Regions from separate parts of the Paenibacillus sp. SSG-1 genome, predicted to be linked through region 1. Evidence: riboswitches for the same ligand, from Rfam matches in the RefSeq annotation. Region 1 holds a riboswitch; each other region holds the start of a gene.
The links. Region 1 has a riboswitch for thiamine pyrophosphate ahead of thiE (thiamine phosphate synthase). Riboswitches for the same ligand answer to the same signal wherever they lie in the genome.

Region 1 (5,656 bases):
GATCTGGGACGGAAGGTGAGAGGATTCGATCCGGCCGTATGGGACCGGGAAGGGTACTCCATTGTGGTCCGGGGAAACGAAGCGAAATTTTCCCAAAACGACGATTTGAAGCAATTTCTGCTGGGTACCGGGCAGCGGGTGCTGGTAGAGGCCAGTCCTGTGGATTCGATCTGGGGCGTTGGGTTGGCCGCGGATGACGAGGCGGTCCTGAACCCGCTGCTGTGGAAAGGGAAGAACCTGCTTGGCTTTGCCTTGATGGAGGTTCGGGACCGGCTGCAGACAGAGGGAGCATAGGGATAGTGCGTAGCATGCACGTCGTGCATGCGGGGCCCAGCGGGAGTGAAGAACTTGGCAGCCGTAAGGAGCACGCTGGCAATGAGGAGCACATTGGCAATGATGAAAATGCCGTCGGTGAGGAGCTTGGCAGGAGTCAGGATCAGTCGACTATGGGAAAAAGGCTGCACATCGAGGGTCATGCTATATAGAGGTCACCCGGCCATGCAAAAAGGTCGTTGTCGGTTACTCAGCGTAACGGGACAACGACCTTTTTATATGCCGTAACTTTGCGTTTGATGAGGCGGTGTTTCGGCTTAGGTCAGTGCGCCTTCCTGCTTTTTAAAGAACGTACGCAGCGCCTGGTAGACTTCGCCCTTTTCTTTGATGACGTAATACATGAACTGATCGAGTTTGATATTCCGGTACGCGGACATCAGCGTGCTGCTCCTGTTGTACTGGTTGACCTCTCCGTAACCGAACATATTGCTGACTTTAAGCAGCTCGCCAATCAGCCGCACGCAGCGTTCGTTATCGGAAGTCAAGTTGTCGCCGTCCGAGAAATGGAACGGATAAATATTGTACTTGGCGGGCGGGTAGCGCCGGTCGATGATTTCCAGCGCTTTCTGGTAGGCGGACGAGCAGATCGTGCCCCCGCTTTCGCCCCGGGTAAAGAAATCCTCTTCGGTGACTTCTTTGGCCTCCGTATGGTGGGCCACAAAGACGATGTCGACCTTTTCGTACTGGCGGCGCAGGAAGCGGGTCATCCAGAAGAAGAAGCTGCGTGCACAGTATTTCTCAAACGTGCCCATGGACCCGGACGTATCCATCATCGCAATGATGACCGCGCTGGAATGGGGAACGACGACGTCCTCCCACGTTTTGTAACGCAGATCGTCTGGGCTGATATGGTGAATTCCCGGCTTGCCGCTGGTGGCGTTGCGCCGCAGATTTTCCAGGATCGTCCGCTTCTTGTCGATGTTGGACTGCATGCCTTTTTTGCGGATGTCGTTGAACGTGATCGATTCGGTTTCGACTTCCTGCTGCTCTTTCGGCTTCATATTCGGCAGCTCCAGCTGATCGAACAGCATGTTCTCCAAGTCTTCGAGGCTGATCTCGGCTTCCATAATGTCTTGGCCTGGCTGGTCGCCGGCTTTTTCGCCTTGACCCGGCTTTTGCACCGGATCCCTGCCCAGCACGTCTCCCACCTGGCTGTCGCCGTCTCCCTGGCCGACATGCTTTTGCTTCTGGTAGTTATAAATGAAACGGTATTCATCGAGGCTCCGGATGGGTACCTTGATGATTTGCTTACCGTCCGACATCACGATGTTTTCTTCTGTGATCAGGTCGGGCAGGTTCTGCTTGATGATTTCCTTAACCTTCTCCTGATGGCGGACCTGATCCTGGTACCCTTTCCGGTGCAGTGACCAGTCCTCCTTGGACACCACAAACAGCGAATGATCGTCTGATGGCATGTTCAGGCACCTCCCATGTTCCCATACTCAGCACAAACTTTGGCTTGTTAAACATTTATATTCACGGGCGGGGACGATATGTGATGACGCAAGAGATAAAATAAGAAGTTTGCCGCACCCAAATATATGAAATTTTGCGAGAATCGCTGCTATGGATGAGATAGGCGTTCCGATGCGGGTGATCTCACTCTGGCTATTGCCAAAAGTCAGCAGTTTGGGCTATAGTGGTTGTGAAATTAAATAGGAATGCGGGTGCTGGATGAAGTCCGGCTGAGATGGCAGCCTTATGCTGCGGACCGTTAATCTGATCCAGGTAATGCTGGCGTAGAGAATATCATTCGAATTGCGGTGCCATTCGTGTATTTCTCGAATGGTTTTTTTGTGTTAACCGGGTAAGAGGGCGCTTTCGCAAGGGCGAGGGCTTACCCTTCGCGATGATAGAAGCCGGCATGAAATGGAGGGAAAGGCAAAGGGAAGAGAGGAGAAGCAGTCATGGTCGATTTTCGTCTGTATGCGATTACCGGCGAGACGTTCCATCCGGGACGCCGGCTGGTGGACGTGATGGAGCAAGCCATTCGGGGAGGCGCGGACATCGTTCAATTCCGCGACAAAACAAGCGGAAGAGAGGAGCTGCTGCGCAAGGCGGCGGAGCTGCGGGAGCTGACCCGCCGCTACGGCGTTCCTTTTATCGTGAACGATCACGTTGATATCGCGATGGAGGTGGACGCGGACGGGATTCACCTCGGTCAAGGCGATATGCCGATCGCGGAAGCCAGAAAGCTTGTCGGCTCCAAGATCATCGGCATATCCACCCATGCGATTTCAGAAGCGCAGCTCGCCGAAGCGGAAGGGGCGGATTATATCGGCGTCGGGCCAATCTATGCGACGGCTACGAAAGCCGATGTGGTGGATCCGGTCGGTCTTTCGTACGTTCGGGAAGTCGCCGGGATCATCAAGATCCCGTTTGTGGCGATTGGCGGCATCAAGCTGGGCAACGTGGACGAAGTGATCCGGGCCGGTGCGAGCCGCGTCTGCGCGGTGAGCGAGATCGTCGGCAGCCCTGACCCGGAAGCGGTATGCCGGGCGTTCATTCACAAGCTTGAAGGTAGAGGAGGAGCGGCGGATGGAACTGGTCATTAACGGAACAAAGCGGGAGCTGGCGGCCGAGACGGTAGCCGATGTCCTCCGCCTGCTGGGGCTGTCCGGCAGGCCGGTCATGGTGGAAGCGGACGGACAGGTGCTGAAGATCGAGCAGTGGGAGACGACTCCGGTTGTACCTGGAATGAAGCTGGAGCTGGTCCATTTCGTAGCGGGAGGTTGAAGGGAAAAATGAGCAGAGATAATTGGCAGGTTGGCGGACAGGAACTGTCGTCGAGGTTGTTTTTGGGGACCGGGCTGTTCCCCGATCCTTATGTGCAGATGGAGGCGATCAAAGCTTCGGGAACCGAGGTGCTGACGTTCGCTATCCGCCGGATCCATCTCGATTCGGTGGAGGATGATTCGATTTTGCAGCATGTGGAGCCTCAGAAATACATCTACCTTCCCAACACGTCCGGGGCGACAACGGCCGAAGAGGCGGTCCGGATAGCCCGGCTGGCGCGGGCTTCGGGACTCAGCGACTGGATCAAGGTGGAGATTAGTGCCAATAAGCGCACGCTCCTGCCCGATCCGATTGAAACGTTAAAAGCGACGGAAATATTGGTCAAGGAAGGTTTTACGGTACTGCCGTATATCTCCGACGATCCGGTAATCTGCAAAAAGCTGGAGGAGGCAGGGGCAGCCGCGGTGATGCCCGGTGCAGCGCCCATCGGGACCGGCCTCGGCATTCTGAATCCGTACCATCTCGGATTGATCGTGGAGGAGCTGTCGGTCCCTGTCATCGTAGATGCGGGGCTGGGGACAGCCAGCGACGTGGCGCTCGCGATGGAGCTGGGAGTCTCCGGCATTCTGATGAATACCCCGGTGGCCAAAGCCAAAGACCCCGTGATGATGGCCCGGTCGATGAGGCTGGCGATTGAGGCGGGGCGTTTGGCCTACTTGTCCGGGCGGATTCCGAAGAAGAAATATGCTTCGGCCAGCAGCGGCCTGGAATCGCTCGTCATCGAATAAAAAAGGATGGACAGGGGGCTGTAACAATGAGCGGAGACATCATTGTCATGGGGGGCGGCATTATCGGATTATCCAGCGCGCTGGAGCTGCGCCGCCGCGGCCTGAACGTCACACTGCTTGAAAAGGGACCCTGCGGCGGGCAGGCCTCCGGCGCGGCGGCAGGGATGCTCGCTCCGTATTCGGAGAACGTGGAGTCGCCGGACGAATTCTTCCGGTTGTGCCGTGAGAGCTTGTCGCTGTATCCGCAGTGGCAACAGGCGGTGAAGGACATCTCCGGCGTTCCTTTTGAATATGCCGAAACCGGCAGCCTATACGTGGTGAGGCATGAGGCGGATCTGCTGGCGCTGGAGAGCCGGCTGGAATGGCAGCGGAGCTGGGGCTCCGGTGGCGAAATATTAACGGGGAGCGAGCTGTTCGATGCTGAGCCGGGACTGACCCGCGAAGCAGTAGCCGCCCTGTGGACTCCGGTGGAGAGCCATGTGTATGCCCCGGATTTGACGGAAGCGGTCAAGCGGGCCTGCCTGGCCTCCGGCGTGCAGATTCATGAGCATCTTGGCCGGATCGAGCTGGCTGAATGGCGGGAGCGGGTTGCGCTGTGGGCGCAAAATGGCGAGCGGTTTGAAGCGGACCGGCTGCTGATCAGCACCGGTGCGTGGGTACAGGAGATGTCGGAACCCCTCGGCATCCGGATTCCCGTACATCCGATCCGGGGGCAAATTTGCGCCTACAATTGGAACGAGGAGCGCGAGCCGCTTCGGCATTTGGTGTTCACGAGCCAGGGGTACCTGGTCCAAAAAGCAAACGGAACGCTCGTCTGCGGCGCCTCGGAGGATATCGCCGGGTTCGATACGTCCGTCACGGACAAAGGGATCCGGCGGCTGACGGAGTGGAACAAGCAAGTGCTGCCTGTTCTTGGTGAGGTGCAGCCGTTTCACCGCTGGGCGGGACTGCGCCCGGCGGTGCTGGACGGCCGGCCGCTGATCGGGCGACTGAACGATGCCGGCCATATTTTTGTGGCCGCGGGTCATTACCGCAACGGCATCCTGCTCAGCCCGGTCACGGCCGCGCTGATCGCCGATAGCGTGGAGGGCAAGCCGCTGCCGGAGTGGTGTGGAGCGTTCCGGCCGAACCGGTTCGGTGAGGTGCAGGCGGGCGCTTTTTCGGGGAATTAGAGGATTGGCGTCGTTAAACATTGCTTGTTCTAGCTGATAAAAGTACGGACAATATAAAGTTATTCGTTTGGCATGAAGCACATGGCAAAGCAGGAATGCATTCCTGCTTTGTTTTTTTGTGTCGGGCGACGTAAAACTACTTGTAGAACACGTATCTTATATATCCATTAAACCCATATAATTGAAGTGATGATGTATAGTGATAATTAATGACAAATTTTGCGAAAATCCTGTAGTATACTGCAAGTAGTCCTATGCTAAATAGGAAAGAAGTTTCACAGGAATACATAAGGAGGTGCGGCTGCTTAGGGCCACGCGTGGGCAAGCAGTCCCGTCGGTTAAGAAAACATATTTTTTAGCAAGAGAGTTTAGAGCAACGAAAGAAGCAGGAATTCAGTTGGTAACAGGTTGTCTGGAACAGCCAGGAAGTCAGGAGTTTACCTGGTAGTCAGTAAGTTAGATGGTACCTAGGTATCGGAAACAATCAGAAAGTTAGAAGGGATCAGGGAAGTTAAGAGATTTAGTAAATGCAAAGCATCATATTTTAGGAGAACAGGAGCGGAAGAAGTATGTTCAAAGCGATGTTGATGACCATTTTTGCCGGGGTGATGATTCTTGGAACAGCAG
Region 2 (5,656 bases), 1.7 Mb from region 1:
CGAAAAACGTATATCTCCTGTGCAATGGCTATGGCGGCTCTGGACAACGGAGTACCGATCTCCACCCCGGTTGCAGAAGTGTTGAGCGATTACCCCGGTGAAGATTTGGGGCAGTTGACATTATGTGATTTGGCGACTGCTTCCGGCCCTAAATTTTTTCATGATATGCAATGGGAGAGGGAAGGGATTCAAGGGCAGGTAGTGAGAGCCTTGTCAGGGAAGTCTATTGCGGCGTTTCTGGAGGAGCGCGTTTTAAAGCCGCTCAGCTGCAAGGAAACCATATGGGCTACCGCGCCAACGGCCAGTCTTGTCTGCGACTATGCAACGAATCCAGCCTATGCTACGGTTCGTCTGGAATCCCATGAAGGGCATGAAAGAAACATGTATACGAGCACCAGGGATTTGGCCAAGTGGGGGTACCTGCATTTGAAACGGGGAAGCGCGGGAGGGCGTCAGCTGATTCCGTCAGCATTTTATCAGCTCAGCGACGAGTTGAAAGCAATGAATCCCGATCGCCGTATACTGGGGTGGTATCATCGCTCGGATTGGCTGTACGCTACCGGAGCGGCAGGATGCCATGTGGTTGTCTACCCGGAGCATCAGGCCGTAGGTGTCAGAATGCTCAATAAGTATACGAGCCGTTATGAAGACGACCAGCATCTTTTCAATAACGCCCTCCTGCAGTGTCTGCAGCAAGCTGGAACGACGAGCGTTCTGTAGCCAAATGCATTGCCCTTCAGAGGCGTGAAACCCGCTGAAAGCAAATAAATCAAGCGTAAAAGGCTGCCGTGAGGCAGCCTTTTACCGTTACTGGATGAGCAATGAGGAAGTGGTACGAGCATGAAAACCAGAATCTAGGGATCATGATGTCGGCCTCGGATGGCCACGGCGAGCCAATCCACGCTTCATCCCGTAAATGAGGAGATCAACCGCCGCACCGATGATGACTGCCATGACGATGGAGAGAAGATACGCCGGGAACCGTAAGGGAATAAAGTAACTGTTCGTTACGAAAGCGTGTTTATCGGACAGCCACCCCGAATACACTGGGTCATGCAGCAAGGCTTCAAGCAAGGGATTCAGCCGGATCAGTATGATGTTGGCCAAACCCTGTCCGGAGGCATCCAGTATGCAGGTGAGGATCATACATAACGTGAGCCAAAAAGAAACGCTTTTTAACAAAGACAATCCCCGCCTTCAAACTTGTTCTTGTCATTTATAACGCATCCTGCGGCAATTAAGTTATGCACAGCTTACATAAAGCTGGTTTATTTATATCCAACCTTTCTGTTGGTTGGTATAATATGGTGGTGAATAGCGAGTCTACGGAGGTGGTTGCATGAAAGAGAAGGTGCTTGAAGCTTATACCAAGCTCGCCAAGGACTATGAACTGCATACCGATTCGGACAGCGGCGCCAATGCATACTACGAGCGTCCGGCCATGCTGGAGCTGCTGCCAACGGATATGTCCGGACTCCATGCCCTTGATGCAGGCTGCGCCGCAGGATGGTATACCGAGCAGTTCGTTTCCCGGGGGGCATCGGTATCGGCGATCGATTTCAGCCCCGATATGGTGGGCGCGGCCAAACGGCGAGTCGGCAGTCAAGCGGAGATTCGGGTTCACGATCTAAGCGAACCGCTGCCTTACGGTACGAATAAGTTCGACTTGATTCTCAGTTCGCTAACGCTGCATTACATCGAAGACTGGGATCCCCTGTTCCGTGAGTTTCAGCGGGTTTTGAAGCCCGGAGGAACGTTATTGTTTTCGGTGCACCATCCGTTTATGGACTTTACCGTTTTTAAGAGACCGGATTATTTTGTACGGGAGCTGCTTGTAGACCGGTGGACGAAGAAAGAGGCAGGCAGCGTTGAAGTAACGTTCTTCCGCAGACCCCTGCAGGAAATCGTCAATATGACGTCAAGCTGGTTTGTACTGGACCGGCTTGTCGAACCAAGGCCGGTTCCCGAGTTTCTGGAGCGGCTGCCGGAGTCGGCCGACTTCTACCAGCGGATTCTGCATCACCCGCATTTTTTAATTGTGAAAGCCCACAAGCCGGAGTGAGAGGGGAAGAGTCGCTGCGGTAGGCAAGAAACAATCGGCATAATTTTACTCTGAGAATGGCTTCATTCCAAAGGCCCTGACCGGCCCAAAACGGAGGGTTTGGCAATGATTGTGATCGACCTTATCTTTTTTCTAATGGAGCTGTGCGCACTGGCAGCCTTTTGCCTGTGGGGATTTAAACTGGATACCGCCTTGTGGATCCGTATCGTGGCAGGAATAGGTTCGCCGGTCGTTGTTGCTGTTTTTTGGGGCATGTATGTCGCACCGAAAGCGACCTTCCCGGTGACGCTTCCCGTCCGGGCTGTGCTGCAGCTGATCGTATTCGGACTGGCCGCGGCTGCGCTGTACGGATCAGGTTATCGAACGGCCGCTGCCATTTATGCTGCTGTCGTCATCGTCGAGATGATCCTTTCTTACGCGTTGAAAAGATAAACACTTGAAGGTGGAAGGAGATCCGCATAAACGATCGACAAGCTTTTTCCCGGTATCCCGCCAGCAGCTTTTTTTGTTTGACAACACCGGCAAACGGAGCTACAGTTATTCATGAACTTGTAAAATATCATACGAAAATCCACTAGGGGAGCTGCGGAGGCAGCTGAGACAAGCGATCGCTTGGACCCTTTGAACCTGATCCGGTTAATACCGGCGGAGGGAAGTGGAGCAGGCCTTTACATACGCAACTTTCTTGATGAGCTACATTCAGGATGACACTGCAAATAGCGGCCGCTCCATTTCGGGGCGGCTTTTTTGTGTTGGCTCCCCCGCGCCCCGACATGCGATTTTCGTCAAAATTAACGGAGGTGCATTATCATGGCCCGTTTTACCGAAGAATTGAGACACGCGGCAGATCCTATTTATCAAGCGATTTTCAAGCATCCGTTTGTACGGGGGATTGCGGAAGGTACATTGTCCAAGGAGCAGCTGATTCACTATGTGAAGCAGGATTTTGAATATCTAAATGCCTACATCCGGATCTATGGCATTGCCATATCCCGATGCGATTGCCGGCAGACGACCGCGCTTTTCAACGAACAGATTTCGTTTATTTTGAACAGCGAAACGCATCCCCACCAAAACTTTTGTGATGTCGCCGGTGTTGCATATGAGGAACTGCAAGGCTATCCGCTGGCTCCATCGGCCAATCATTACATCCGGCATATGCTGAACGTCGCCCACGAGGGGGGACTAGAAGATATTGTAGCTGCGCTGTTACCTTGCCCGTGGACCTATACGGAAATCGGCCAACGTCTTCTGGAGGAAGTCCAGCCGGAGAAATCCCATCCGTTTTATGAATGGATGCACTTTTACGGTGACCGGGAAAGCGGCGTGACGGTACAGCTGCGGCAGCTGCTCGACGAATGGGCGGAGGGCCTTCCTCCCGCAAGAAAAAAACGGCTGATGGAGCATTTTCTGACCAGCTGTCAGCTGGAGTACATGTTCTGGGATATGGCGTTTACGCTTGAGGATTGGCCGGTTTCCCTGGCTGCAGCGGAAGGGGTGGGACGATGACCGCCGATATGTTTCCGTCCGGACTCATCCAGCTTCCTTTACGGATAAAAGAGCAGCGTCCGCTCATTCACAACATAACGAATGTGGTCGTGACCAACTTTACGGCCAACGGCCTGCTTGCCCTTGGCGCCTCCCCGGTTATGGCCTATGCCAAAGAGGAGGTGGCCGATATGGCTCCGGGCGCCCAAGCCGTCGTCCTGAATCTCGGAACCCTGAGCAGCGAATTGGTGGAAGCGGCGATCATCGCCGGCCGATCGGCTAATGATCATGGCGTTCCGGTGTTCCTGGATCCCGTCGGCGCGGGAGCGACCGCATTTCGCACGGAGGCTGCGCTGCGGATTTTGCGCGAGGTCCGCGTATCACTGGTTCGGGGCAACGCAGCGGAGGTTGCCCATCTCATTGGTGAATCCGGCGCGATAAAAGGCGTCGACGCAGGGGAGGCCGGGGAATCCGCTCCCGCCGACTTGGCGGCACGGGCGGCACACCGTCTGGGGACGCTCGTCGCCATTACCGGGCAAGAAGATGTGATCACCGACGGAACGAGAGGATACTTGATCCGGGGCGGACATCCGATGCTGACCCAAGTCACCGGAACCGGCTGCTTGCTGACATCGGTGATCGCCGCCTTTGGAGCAGTCGAATCCGATCTGCTGTCCGCCGGCGCGGCCGCCTTGGCGTACTACGGTGAAGCGGCCGTTCGGGCATTTGAGCGGGCAGGCTTTGAGGGGCCGGGAAGCTTCCAAATCGCTTTCCTCGACGCGTTGTCTGTAATGGACCGGCATCCGCTGGAGGAAGGAACCATTACCGCTCTTCTGGAGTCGGCAGGAAGGGGATTTGTGCAATGAGCATCTCGAAAGCATTGACGGTAGCCGGTTCTGACAGCGGCGGCGGGGCAGGCATCCAGGCGGATATCAAAACGTTCCAGGAGCTCGGCGTATTCGGTATGTCGGCCATTACAGCCATTACCGTTCAAAACACACTCGGGGTACAAGGCGTTTATCCGCTTCCTGCGGCTGCGGCAGCTGAACAAATGGATGCCGTGGGCACCGACCTCGGCGTGGATGCGGTCAAAACCGGTATGCTGTTCAGCGCGGATATTATTGAGGCCGTCGCAGGACGTATAGCCGCTTTTGGCTGGAGGAATGTGGTCGTCGACCCGGTTATGGTCGCCAAAGGCGGCGCGCGGCTGCTGCAGCAGGACGCGGTAGACGCGCTGAAGAACAAGCTGCTGCCGCTGGCTGCTGTCGTCACGCCGAACATTCCGGAGGCGGAAGTGCTCGCGGGGATGGCGATCCGGTCGATGGAGGAACGCTGCGAGGCGGCCTACCGCATCGCGGCTTACGGTCCGGCGATGGTTGTGATCAAGGGCGGACATGACGAATCGTCTGACAAGGCGGTTGATCTTACTTTCGACGGAAAATCCTTCTCGACCCTGGAAGGGAGTCGGATTGACACGCGTCATACGCATGGAACGGGATGCACCTTCTCGGCTGCGATCGCCGCTGAGCTGGCTAAAGGGAACCCGGTCAACGAGGCCGTACGGACGGCCCGTGAATTCATTCAGGCGGCCATCGAGAACGCGCTCGGCATTGGCGGCGGGAGCGGTCCGACGAATCATTGGGCCTACCGCAGCCAAAAGGAAGGGGCGGCAAGATAGAGGCAGCCGATACCTGCCTGCTTCACAAGCGATTAGCACCTGTCTATATAGACAGGTTTTTTTCTTGGCGCTGGCTTCCTTAAGTGGTCGTCGATAGATGGTTTTTTGCACCGGGCTTCGGTTAGGCTTTGTCCAATTTTTAGTGTTACAATGGTAGAACGATTCCAACGCTAGAAAGGATGTTAACGAAATTGGACCAACTCCTCATCCGTACTCATGATGGCCTGATTCAAGGATATGTTCAGAACGGCGTCCGGACTTGGAAGGCGATTCCTTACGCCGAGCCCCCCGTCGGCGAGCGGCGTTTCCGGAAACCGCTTCCTGCACGGCCATGGGCAGGCGTCAGATCCGGGGACATGACGGTACCGCTTGCGCCGCAGCCCGTCAACCCTACGGGTGGCGCTTTTAGACTGAAACGGGATCAGATC
Region 3 (5,656 bases), 5.5 Mb from region 1:
TCAGCGCATCGAGCGCGCTGAACGGCTCGTCCAGGCACATCAGCTCCTGCGGGCTGAGCAGCGCGCGGAGAAAGGCCGCCCGCTGCTGCATGCCGCCCGACAGCGTATGCGGATGCGCCTTCTCAAAGCCGGCCAGGCCGACTTTGGCGAGCCAGCGCCGCGCGTCCTCACGGGCCTCCCGGCTGACAGGGCCGTGCACCTCCTGGGCCAGCAGCACATTGTCCTCGATCGTCCGCCAAGGGAACAGGGCGGGCTGCTGCGGCATGTAGCTGATATGCCCCTGCTGCCCGGTTACCTCGGCGCCGTTCATCCGGACGGTGCCGGCATCCGGGCGGGTCAGCCCGCCGATCACGTGCAGCAGCGTGCTCTTGCCGCTTCCCGACGGCCCGATGATGGACACGAATTCGCCTTGGCCCACGGTCAGCGAGATGTCGCTGAGTACCGGCAGTGTTCGGCGCTTCTCTTTGAAGCTTTTGCTGACGGAGACGATCTCCAGCGCGGGCGCGGTTTTTTTATTCATCACGGTATTTCTCCTTTCCGGCCTGGCCCGCTAGCCCTGCTTCGGCTTCCAGCGGACGAACCATTTTTCGAGCAGCGCAATCAGCCCGAACATCAGCAGGCTCAGCACGACGATGATCATGATCGCCACGAACATGCGGTCGGTGCGGTAGCCCGATTTTTGCAGCATCATATAATAGCCGATGCCCTTGTCGGCCCCCAGCCACTCGGCGATAATCGCACCCATGACACTGTAGGTGGCGGCAATTTTAATGCCGGAGAAGATGGAAGGGAGCGCGTGGGGCAGCTCCAGCTTGGCGAAGATTTGGCCCTTGCCCGCCCCGATCATGCGCATGTAGTTCATCATGACGGGATCGGTCTGCTTCAAGCCGCCCAGGGCGGCGACCGCCACCGGAAAAAAGCAGACGAGCGTGATGACGATCAGCTTGGGCAGGAGGCCGAAGCCGAACCAGATCATCAGCAGGGGGGCGAGGGCGATGGTCGGGATATTTTGGCTTAGAATGAGCAGCGGATACAGCGCCTGTTTTAAAAACGGAATCAAATGCAGAATCAGTGCGATGACCAGCCCGATGGCGGTTCCGATGGCGAAGCCGAACACGGTCAGCTTCAGCGTGGCCCATACATGCTCCCACAAGCCGCCGGAAGCGGCCGCGGCTTCCCGGGCGATGTCGCTCGGCGCAGGCAAAATCCATTGTTCAATATGGAACAGGGAGGTCAGCAGCTGCCACACGAGCAAAAAGAAGATGACCGCCACGAGGGGCGGCCATACGTTTTTCCACCAGCTTCTCATGGACGGTACTTCTCCGTCAGCTTGTCCATGCTGATTCCGCCGGGATTATGGGCGATTTTGACCTGGGAGATGATACTCGGGCTGCCTGCGGCCACCAGAGCTTCGTGCATTTTGCGCACGACGTCCAGCAGCTCCTCCAGCTCGCCCTCCATCGTCGTTTCCAGCGGGTGCACCTCATGCTTCACGCCGGACTGCTGAATGACCTCAATGGCACGGTCGACGTAGGCGTAAGAGTCTTCGTTGCCCGGCGTCTTCGGGATCACCTGAATGCTTAACAGCGTATTGGCCATGCGAATCTACTTCCTCTCTTCATAGGTTACGGTATCTCTTAGGTTATGTGCTGCTTATTGTTCCGGCAAAAAGTCATTCGTGTACGCACTCTTCACGTCCAGCGGCTTGTCCAGCAGCTTGTGATCGTACATCCAGTCGGAATAGCCCTTCCAGATCTGTTCCTTCTGCTCGCCCCAGCGGGCTGCGTCGTCTTGATATTTAGGACTTAACCATTTCTGGCTTTCGATCACCAGCTGCTTATCGAGGTCCGGCACGTCCTTCAGCAGCAGGTTGGCAGCTTCTTCCGGCTTGTCGATCGCGTACTGATAACCTTTGGCGGTCGCGCGCATAAACGCTTTAACCAGCTCGGGGTCATCCTTGATCTGCTTCTCGTTCGTTACGAGAACCGGTGTGTAGTAGTCCAGCTTATCGGAATAATCTTTGACATACAGCATGTCCAGCGGCTCGCCGCGCAGCTTCGCCTCGATTCCGGTCCAGCCGTAGAAGATCCAGGCGAAGTCGATGTCCCGCTTCACGGCGGTAAAATAATCGGCGTCGCCCATATTGACGATTTTTACCTTCTTCACGTCCGCCTTGTCGATCTCCATGATGGAGCCCATGACGGCTTCTTCCACAGGGGAGCCCCAGCCGCCGTAGGTTTTGCCTTCAAAATCCTTCGGCGTCTTGATCCCCCGGTCTACCGGTGCGGCAAAGCCCGACGTATTGTGCTGGATGACCGCGGCGATCGAGACGAGCGGCACGCCCTGCGTGCGGGCCTGGGTCACGCTCTCCTGATAGCTTACGCCGAAGGGCGCCTTGCCGGAAGCGACCATGGCGTCGGCGCCGGTGGAGCCCGGCTGCACGATCTCGACGTTCAAGCCTTCTTCTTTATAATAGCCCAAGTCTTTGGCAGCATAGAGCCCAGTATGGTTCGTGTTGGGCGTCCAGTCGAGGACGACTTTGACGTCCTTCAGCGGCTTCGCTGCGGTGTTGTCCTGGCCTGCCGTGGTGTCGGAAGCGGATGTTCCTTCTCCGCCGCCCGTATTGTTCTGGCTGCCGCCGCATCCGGCAAGCGCCAGTACGAGCATGCAGACCAGCAGCAGGCCGATGGATTTGTTCTTCATGGCTTTCTCTCTCCTTTGATGTCCGGCCGTTCTTGTTCTCTCTGTGGAAGCACCGACCGGTGATCCCCTCTCCCCGTTATATTTAGAATCGTAAGCCGATCTGAGTGACTGAATCATCGAAGCATTCGCAAGGCGTAATCCCGTTTTTCACTAGTATGAATGAAAAAAGCGCCCCGTAAACGGGACGCTTCATATGCGCAAGATCAGCACGGCTTGTATGCCGTGACAAACGGTTTCCTACGCTGGCATTACCCAGATCAGGTTAAAAGGGTCAGTATCTTGAAGGGATACAATCTCAGCCGGCCAATTCCAGCACCCCGGATTCTATAAGGTTTTCGGGTTGTTTTCCTCCCATATTATAGTCCATCCCCATGGGGGTGTCCAGACATCCGCCCGATTCCAGATTATCTCTGGAAAAATTCGATCCATTCTTTTTCCGGACCATAGATAAAGAAATATTGGTATCCGTTCGGCAGGGTCACGATTTCCTGATCGATCAGCTCCACGCCGTCGAGCGCCTGGATCCGCTCAAATTCCTTCTGAATATCGTCGACATGGATCGCAAAATGGTGCACCGTGCCCTCAGCCGGCAGGTCGTAGCTGTAGCCTTGAATGAGCTCGATTTCCGTCTCGTTACTGCCCCCGAAGCCGAGAAACGCCAGCTGGAACACGCCGTTGGTGTGTGTCAGCCTGCCTTTCAGCTCCAGGCCCACGATCTCGGTATAAAATCGGATGGTTGACTCCAAATCCCGTACGACGATGCCGACATGATCCAAACGTTTATTAGCCATATGTATAAGCTCCTTTTCATAGTACTTATAAGTAATGGGTTTGCCCTAAATTAAGGCTATTATAGCATTTAAATCCGAGGTGTAAGGCAACTTTATGTAAACATCATTGTTTATAAATGATAGGCTGCTTGGTGGCTTCGTTAGGTATTGAAATAGTCAGGAACGGGGGAGAGGGTCTTGAAAAAAATAATTGCAGCATGGCTTTTCATGTGTATGTTGACAGCATGTACCGGGCCAACATCCAGTGGAGGGGACATAACGATACTCGATAAGCAGCTCATTGGCTCGACATACTGGATTGTCGCCGAGAAAACCCATAGTAAAGAAGAAGGAGCGTTTAAAATTAAAGTCGATAATGAAAACACTTGGAACTTGTTAGAGGTCGGAAAAACGTACTTATCGACATACTCCTACAAGTCGTTGGACAAAGGAGCTAAACTGGAGAGTGTCCGCCATATAAATCAAGGGCAGTGAACAACGCAACAGGCTCATTTGATTAAAGCCCGGGATGTCCATCAGACGATCCCAGGCTTATTTTAGTTCCCGCGCTGCTTCTTCTTCGCATAAAATTCGGCCGCCTTATGGCGGTTGCCGCAAGTGTCCATGCTGCACCAGCGCCGCTTGCCGCTCTTAGAGGTGTCCACAAAATGCAGGATGCAGTCGTCATGCTCGCAGATCCGGATGCGGTCCGAAGATACGCTTGCCAGCGTCTCGAAGAGGGAGCGGACGATGGGGTACAGCACGCCTTGGACGGCGGTTTGCCCGTAGGTGATGAGAAGGGGGGTGCCCTGCGCATCCCGCTCAGCCCGAAGCGCCACGTCTAACCGCGAAGCTTCGGCCTCCATGGCGGCGAATGCCTCATCCGACAAGGTACCGCCATGGTCCAGGTCTTCTAGAACGAGCCGGCACACGCCGCGCAGACGGAGCAGTTCGGGCAGCAGGTCTTCCCGCGGCACAGCTGAAGCTGCCCCTGCGGTATTGTTCAAGCCGTGCAATTCATTATCGTGAAGCCATTCGTCTAAATAACCTGGCTCCTCCAGCATATCCGTGACCCGGTGCTCCCGCATGCGCACCGTATTGGCGAGATTGATCCACAGGGCGCCTCCCAGCACATTGCGGGAAGGGGATTTATCCATGATGCGTCATCCTTTATAGAGTAATCGTTTCCTTTGTGTTCAGGAATGCTATGTCCATTGTATCACCAACTGCAGTCCGCAGGCGATTTTGCCAATCGGGAGTCTGGAGGTATACAGGCGGATGGTGGATGGCGGTATGGTGGATCGGCACCAGCCGTTTGGCCCCGAGAACGCGTGCGGCCGCGGCCGCTTGTTCCGGAAGCAGCGTAATCGGCATGCCGCTGGGCGGCTGACGATCAGGACGTTCCAGAACGGCACCGTTCACCGGCAGGCATACCGCATCGAATGGGCCGTGAGCCGCGGCAATCTTCCACCAGTAACCGTGCCACAGCGTATCTCCGCAGTGGAGCAGGCGGTGCTCGCCGTCGCTCAGCGCCCAGGCGATCTGCACGTCTCCGACCCCGTCGACGGAGTACGTGGCGGCTGCGCTCAGCGCACCGATTTGGAAGGCATCGCCGACGGAAGCACCGATTACGCGGTTGAGGCCGCTATTTTCGGCAAGGAGGACGCTCTCCTGCGGGAGGTACACGGGAATGTCAGCCCCGTAGGCATCGATGATGGCCTGGGGATCAAAGTGATCCGCATGCTCATGGGTGATCAGCACCGCATCTGCCGGGCCGTATTCGTTAAGCGGGAAGAGCGGTTCGTGAGACTTGGCGTATCTTTCCGGAAAATGATAAAGCGGGTCAATGACCACCGATGTGGCTCCTGCCGTCACTCGAATGCCTGCCCAGGGAAGCTTTTGAAGTTCCATGTCATCCATCTCCTTTGTATAACCTCTAAAATTTGTATTACAAGTTATAATTGGAGTATAGCTGTATTTTTATAACCTGTAAATATATTTTTAGGGGTTATACAAAAATAAAAAAAAGCGGGGCGGCTGGCCCGCTTTTAATTTGAATGGCTTATTTTCCTGCACCTGATGGCCCCTGCAGTCCGCTCTGGTGAACCAGCTTCCGCCGCTGCAGCTGGAAAGCCGCAAAGCTGAGCACGACCATGCCGGCAGTGAACACCGCGAGCATCCAT
Region 4 (5,656 bases), 4.2 Mb from region 1:
CAAAGGCAATCGCCCGGAATCCCAGGTGCAGCCCGCGGTAGAAGCTTTCCTCGGATACGCGGAACAGCCCCCACTGCCACCAGACGTGATCCCCTTTCCCGAAAAGGATCATCGTCAGGGATGAAGAGACGAATACGAGGCTGAAGGAGAGAACGAGCAGCCCCACCTTCCATGCCGGATAACCGCTGAGCAGAAACAGGAGGGCGATGTAGACCGCTGCCTGATAGACGGCAAAATCAATGCTTCGCGTCTGAATCGTAACGATAAACAACATGATCAGCACGGCGAGCTTCAGCGAGGGATTCGCCCGGTGCAGCCAGGTATGACGGCTCGGAGTCAAAAACCGGTTCATCCGCTCACCTCCTCCTGCGCATCCGAAGCTGCGCCTTCTCCCTCAAGCCTCCGCCTCCCGGACTTTATCGCCATCAGGCTTCCGCCTTGGATTTCCCATACCTGGGTAGCGGCCAGCTCAGCGATTTCTCGCTCATGCGTCACCATAACGATCGCCGTGCCGCTGCGGCGAAGCGCTTCGCAGTATTCCAGGATGGCAAAGGCGTTGCGGGCATCCTGCCCGAACGTCGGTTCATCCAGCAGCAGCACCGCCTGGCGGCGGACCGCCGCGGTGGCAACGCTCAGCCTGCGTTTCTGTCCGGTCGAGAGCTGATACGGATGCCGGTTCTCCAAGCCGTGCAAATGAAACGTCTTCAGGCAGTCTTCGGCTTTACGCTCCACCTCAGCCCGCGACATGCCGCCCTGCATGTGAAGGGAAAAGGCCGTCTCCTCCAGTACTGTCTGGGCCACAAACTGAAACTCCGGGTTCTGAAACACGAACCCGATCCGGTCCGAAGGGCAGGTCCGCTTCCTGCCCCTTCCCTGCAGCAGCCTGCCTTCCAGCACGTAGCTGCCGGCGGTCGGAAGAAGCTGCATCAGGCTCAGCAGCAAGGAGCTTTTTCCCGCCCCGTTAGGACCGACAACGGCGACAAAATCGCCGGCATATACCTCCGCCTCTTCCACCATAATCGCCGGCGCATCTCCGCGGAGACCGACAAACCCCCGCAAGGAGAGGACCGGCGCCGCCAAGTCCGCACCTTGCTGCGGGGATTGCACCAGGCCGCTGTTCCATGTATCCCGGTGACGGATATAATCCTCCCAAACGCCGGGATACCAAATGCCATTTTCCTGAAGGGTCCGGCGGTACGCCGTGAAGATTTCGGACGGCTTGCCGTCGGCCAGAATGCTTCCGTCCGGCGCGAACAGAACGATCCGGTCGACCCAGTTCACGATTTCTTCGATCCGGTGCTCGACGATCAGCACGGTCCGTCCGGCCGATACACCGCGAACCGCCTCCCAAATTTGCTGTCTCCCCTCGGGGTCCAGCAGCGCCGAGGGCTCATCCAGCAGGAGCACTTCCGGTTCCAGCAGAAGGACCGAAGCGAGCGCGAGCCGCTGCTTCATCCCCAGGGACAGCCGTTCAATCGGAGTGTGCAGCTCTTCGAGGTCCAGGCCGACCCGTCCGAGCGCCTCCCGCATCCGCGGCACCATATCCTCCCTGGCTACTTGGCGGTTCTCCAGCACAAACGCCAGCTCCTCATCGACATACGGCATGCAGAACTGAGTATCCGGGTCCTGAAATACATACCCGCACGAGCGGGGCTTCCGAATGTCCGCATATTTGAGCGGAACGTCAATGACCGCCGGAATCAACCCGCCGAGCACCTGCAGCAGCGTCGATTTCCCGCATCCGCTTGGGCCGAGCAGAAGCACCTTTTCCCCGGCCGGCACGGACAGGGAAACATCCTTGAACACGAACGCCTTCTCACCCGGAAACTTCAGGCGCAGGTCCGTTACCGAAACGGCAATTTGCCCGCTCCCTTGATCCGTCCTTTGATCCGCTCCTTGACCCGTCTCATGCACCGCCGAATGCTGCATCGTCGCGATACCCCGGTTAGTCTCAGTCATGATCGAGCGCTTCATAATCCTTGGCTGTCACCGGCCGGAGCAGCTGGGTTACTCCGGTTGCTTCCAAAGCTTTGGTCAGGGCATACGCGAGGTACCCTGCGAGTACCGCCGAGCTGATTAACCGCATCACGTACTTCAACACAATCATCCATGTCGTATAGTCCGTGACGTAGCCGTAGTACACATCCACCAGGAATGATCCCAATCCCGAAGCCATGCCGGCCAGCGCTGCTACCCCCATAGAGAATTTGCGGTAACGGAACAGGGCGAAGATCAGCTCCGCGGCTAGACCTTGCGCCACGCCGTAAATCGCCAGCTGAAGGCCCCATTCACTGCCGAACAGAATTTCTACGTGAGCCGCGGCAACCTCGGCCAGGAGGGCTACGCCGGGCTTGCGGATCAGAAGCGCGGCAAGCGTCGAAGCGAGGAACCACATGCCGTACATCAGCTCATCCGCTTGGAAAAACAACGGCTTGAACAAGTCGTTCACCGAACCCCAAAAATGGTACACCACCCCGATCACGAGGGAGAGCAGAATCGTCACGAGCAGGTCGCTGAGCTTGAGCCCCTTCGGCCGATCCATCTGCATCGTACTGCTGTTCATTTGACAACATCCTTTCTTTTTCCAAAATTGGGCAATAAAAAAACCCCCTGGATAAGCGAGGGAGATCGTCAAATAAGCCCATAAAAGGACTTGAATTCTCTACGCTGGCATTATCCAGATCAGATTCCCGGTCAGCAGCGGTTCATTAGCTGCACTCTCAGCCCGATTCGCTCGAGCTCCCGTATTCCCATATGTACACAGATGAACGCAAGGCGCGGCATCGCCGCCTCCTGGTCCCGGAGCCATCGCCGTCCAAAGCGATAGATGCTTGGGTTCGATTCCGTGTAACAGGCACCTCGCCGCGATGAGTCGACGTCGGGCCCGTATTGATTCCAAAATACATGATCCTCGAAGGATTGGCAATACCATTTTTCTCCGGGGCGGTTTTCAGGATTTGTTGCATATTGATTTGGTAGCCGTTCTATGTCAATATATTCAGAGTGCTACAGGCACGTATGGAAGGGAGATTAGGCATGACAAAGAAATTACTGCGGCTCATGACAGAGCTCTCCTCGCGAAAGTGGCTCTCTTCCATGATGGGACGCTTCTCGCACAGCCGACTCAGCAGAGGGATCATCCCTACGTTTATCAAAAGCTATCAGATCCCGGCGCATGAAGCGGAGAAAGAAATCTATGAATACCGCACGCTCAACGAATTTTTTTCGCGGCGGCTGAAGCCCGGCATGCGTCCAATTCACGAAGGCGAGCACGTACTCACGAGCCCCGTCGACGCCAAGATCACCGCAATGGGTGAAATCACCTCAGGCACGATTCTGAACGTGAAAGGGCAGGATTATTCGGTGGCGGAGCTGCTTAATTTCTCTCCCCACCTGGAGTTATATAAACATGGCTATGTCTTTGTGCTGTACCTCAGCCCTACCGACTATCACCGGATCCACTCTCCAATCACAGGCGTGAAAGTGGAGAGCGAGCATATCAAGGGCCGGTGCTACCCGGTCAATGATTTTGGCATGACCCAGATGAAATCCGTGCTGTGCCGCAATGAGAGGCTGATAACGTATATCAAGGGAGCCCTGGGAGAAGTCGCGGTCGTCAAAGTCGGCGCCATGAATGTCAGCAGCATCCGCTACGACGACGAAACCGCCAATTCCTGGCGTAACGGCGACCCGCTCGCCTATTTTGAGTTCGGTTCGACCGTCGTGCTGCTGATCCAGGACGGCGCATTCACCCCGCGGACAGACCTCCGGACCGGAGATCATGTCCGCATGGGCCAGCTGCTCGGTCAGCTGCACCCGCATAAAGGCTGAACCGGAAGCGAATCCGGCTCAGCCTTTTTTGCTTAGGAGCGCGAGCATAATCCGCTGAAACCACCGGCCCGGAAGCAGCTGCTTGGCCTTCATCGTCCAGCGTGTGCCGGCAGGCAGCGCATAACGGAATGCCGGCTTGTTCATACGTGCGATTCTCGCGATCAGCCGGGCCACATCGGCCGGATCGCCGCGCTGGCCGGCGTTGTCACGGGAAAAGGCCATCACCTGGCTCAGCATCCGCTCGTAGGGTGACCGCTCGGCGGCGCTCATCTGCGCAAATCCTTTGTCCCAAATGGCCGTTCCGTACGAACCCGGCTCCACCACAACGACATCGACGCCGAATGGCCGCATTTCCAGGGCAAGGCATTCGCTAAATCCCTCCACAGCAAACTTCGACGAGACATAGGGGCCAAAACCGGGAAATCCGACAGCCCCGCTGACGCTGCTGATCTGAATGATTGTTCCCTGATGTGCCTCCCTCATCGCGGGAAGAACAGCCTGGGTGACCGCAACCATCCCGAAGAAATTCGTTTCCAGCTGCGCCTTCCACACGTCCATCGGAATCTCCTCGATCATTCCTCCGTATGCGGTACCTGCATTGTTCACAAGCACGTCAATGCGTCGGTGGGATTTCAGGATGCCCGATACCGCCTCAAGCACCTGTCCCCCGTCCGTCACATCCAGCCTAACCACGTGAATATGCTGTATTACCCCCGCCGTCTGCGCAGCGTCCATCAGCTCCCCGCTCGCTTCCGGCCTTCGCATGCCGGCAAAAACCGTGTATCCGGAGGCGGCCAGCTCCACGCTGGCCAGCAGCCCGAAGCCGCTGGAACCGCCCGTGACCAGCGCGACCGGCCGCTCATCATGTCCTCCCAATTGCGCTCCACTCCCCGTTCAGATGTTATTTCGCCGGAAACAAAAACGGCTCTTCCGCCAAGTAGCTGCGGATCGCGGACAGAATATACCCCTTCTGTTCCTTCAGCGACGGAATTTCCTGCGGGTTGCCGGCGTGAAACGCCTGATTCTCCAGGACCGCCTGCAGGAAAAAGGTTTCCAGCATGGACACGCTCTCCTTCGGAAGAAGTCGCATGCTTTCGTACCCGTCCAGCAGCATGCTTCGCTGTGCCGGGTACAGACCGATGAGCGCCTGCGCCAAGTCGTATGCATAATAACCGAACCCGCAGCGGCCAAAATCGATCGGGCAAGGTTCCCCGTCCGTGAATACAACGTTCCCTTCGTGGAGATCCGCATGGATCATACCGTACCGGGAAGGGCCCGGAGGCCATGCGGCGATCCGCCCTCTGATGAGGTCCGCCGCCTGTACATAAAGCGCCCATTCATCGGAACTCAGAAAGGCGCGGTGCCGCCGTTCCAGCCGCTGCATATCTTCTGTCAGGCTCGCAGCCCCCCATTCGGGTCTGACGAACCCTTCCGGCGGAACAAAGCTCTGCGCAGCCTGATGGAGCCTGGCCATAAGCACGCCCATCCGGTACACCTGCCTGTCATCGAGGCCGCCCTCCGCCTGCTCCCCTTCGATCCAGCGCAGCAGCGTCACCGGCCAGCCCTGGCTTCGGTCCGCCTCGCAGATCGCCACGGTATTCCCTTCCTGGTCCGCTACGCCTTCCGGAACCGGCAGGCCTTGGGAAGAAAGCCAATTCAGCCACATCATTTCCGAACGGATGGCCGGTACGTCGGCCGACACCGGATGGATCCGCAGCAAAAATTTGCCGCCGGACCGCGCGCTCACCCGGTACGTAATATGGTCTGAAATTTGAATAAATTCCGCTTGCTCCTCCTTAATGCCAAACTTCTCCAGTGCGGACAT

Region 2: it holds a riboswitch for thiamine pyrophosphate, as region 1 does, so the genes downstream of both, tenA (thiaminase II) here and thiE (thiamine phosphate synthase) in region 1, are expected to answer to the same signal.
Region 3: it holds a riboswitch for thiamine pyrophosphate, as region 1 does, so the genes downstream of both, BCV73_RS26980 (ABC transporter substrate-binding protein) here and thiE (thiamine phosphate synthase) in region 1, are expected to answer to the same signal.
Region 4: it holds a riboswitch for thiamine pyrophosphate, as region 1 does, so the genes downstream of both, BCV73_RS21210 (ECF transporter S component) here and thiE (thiamine phosphate synthase) in region 1, are expected to answer to the same signal.

What each region holds. Positions count from the first base shown of each region.
Region 1 is NZ_MBRK01000001.1:385,324-390,979, forward strand. Features, by position in the region: gene BCV73_RS01960 (NADAR family protein) at 1-294, shown strand, start outside; gene BCV73_RS34710 (hypothetical protein) at 300-485, shown strand; gene yhbH (sporulation protein YhbH) at 591-1,748, opposite strand; TPP riboswitch at 1,987-2,096, shown strand; gene thiE (thiamine phosphate synthase) at 2,241-2,888, shown strand; gene thiS (sulfur carrier protein ThiS) at 2,872-3,069, shown strand; gene BCV73_RS01980 (thiazole synthase) at 3,078-3,857, shown strand; gene thiO (glycine oxidase ThiO) at 3,884-5,029, shown strand; gene BCV73_RS01990 (S-layer homology domain-containing protein) at 5,599-5,656, shown strand, end outside.
Region 2 is NZ_MBRK01000001.1:2,063,028-2,068,683, forward strand. Features, by position in the region: gene BCV73_RS09730 (serine hydrolase domain-containing protein) at 1-720, shown strand, start outside; gene BCV73_RS09735 (hypothetical protein) at 862-1,182, opposite strand; gene BCV73_RS09740 (class I SAM-dependent methyltransferase) at 1,340-2,062, shown strand; gene BCV73_RS09745 (YrdB family protein) at 2,168-2,494, shown strand; TPP riboswitch at 2,629-2,733, shown strand; gene tenA (thiaminase II) at 2,873-3,571, shown strand; gene thiM (hydroxyethylthiazole kinase) at 3,568-4,416, shown strand; gene thiD (bifunctional hydroxymethylpyrimidine kinase/phosphomethylpyrimidine kinase) at 4,413-5,228, shown strand; gene BCV73_RS09765 (carboxylesterase/lipase family protein) at 5,420-5,656, shown strand, end outside.
Region 3 is NZ_MBRK01000001.1:5,879,705-5,885,360, reverse strand. Features, by position in the region: gene BCV73_RS26995 (ABC transporter ATP-binding protein) at 1-520, opposite strand, end outside; gene BCV73_RS26990 (ABC transporter permease) at 551-1,309, opposite strand; gene BCV73_RS26985 (thiamine-binding protein) at 1,306-1,599, opposite strand; gene BCV73_RS26980 (ABC transporter substrate-binding protein) at 1,654-2,703, opposite strand; TPP riboswitch at 2,921-3,033, opposite strand; gene BCV73_RS26975 (VOC family protein) at 3,108-3,494, opposite strand; gene BCV73_RS26970 (hypothetical protein) at 3,672-3,968, shown strand; gene BCV73_RS26965 (CGNR zinc finger domain-containing protein) at 4,031-4,630, opposite strand; gene BCV73_RS26960 (MBL fold metallo-hydrolase) at 4,644-5,384, opposite strand; gene BCV73_RS26955 (MFS transporter) at 5,536-5,656, opposite strand, start outside.
Region 4 is NZ_MBRK01000001.1:4,569,360-4,575,015, forward strand. Features, by position in the region: gene BCV73_RS21200 (energy-coupling factor transporter transmembrane component T family protein) at 1-352, opposite strand, end outside; gene BCV73_RS21205 (ABC transporter ATP-binding protein) at 349-1,959, opposite strand; gene BCV73_RS21210 (ECF transporter S component) at 1,952-2,563, opposite strand; TPP riboswitch at 2,643-2,756, opposite strand; gene asd (archaetidylserine decarboxylase) at 3,037-3,831, shown strand; gene BCV73_RS21220 (SDR family oxidoreductase) at 3,850-4,707, opposite strand; gene BCV73_RS21225 (phosphotransferase enzyme family protein) at 4,733-5,656, opposite strand, start outside.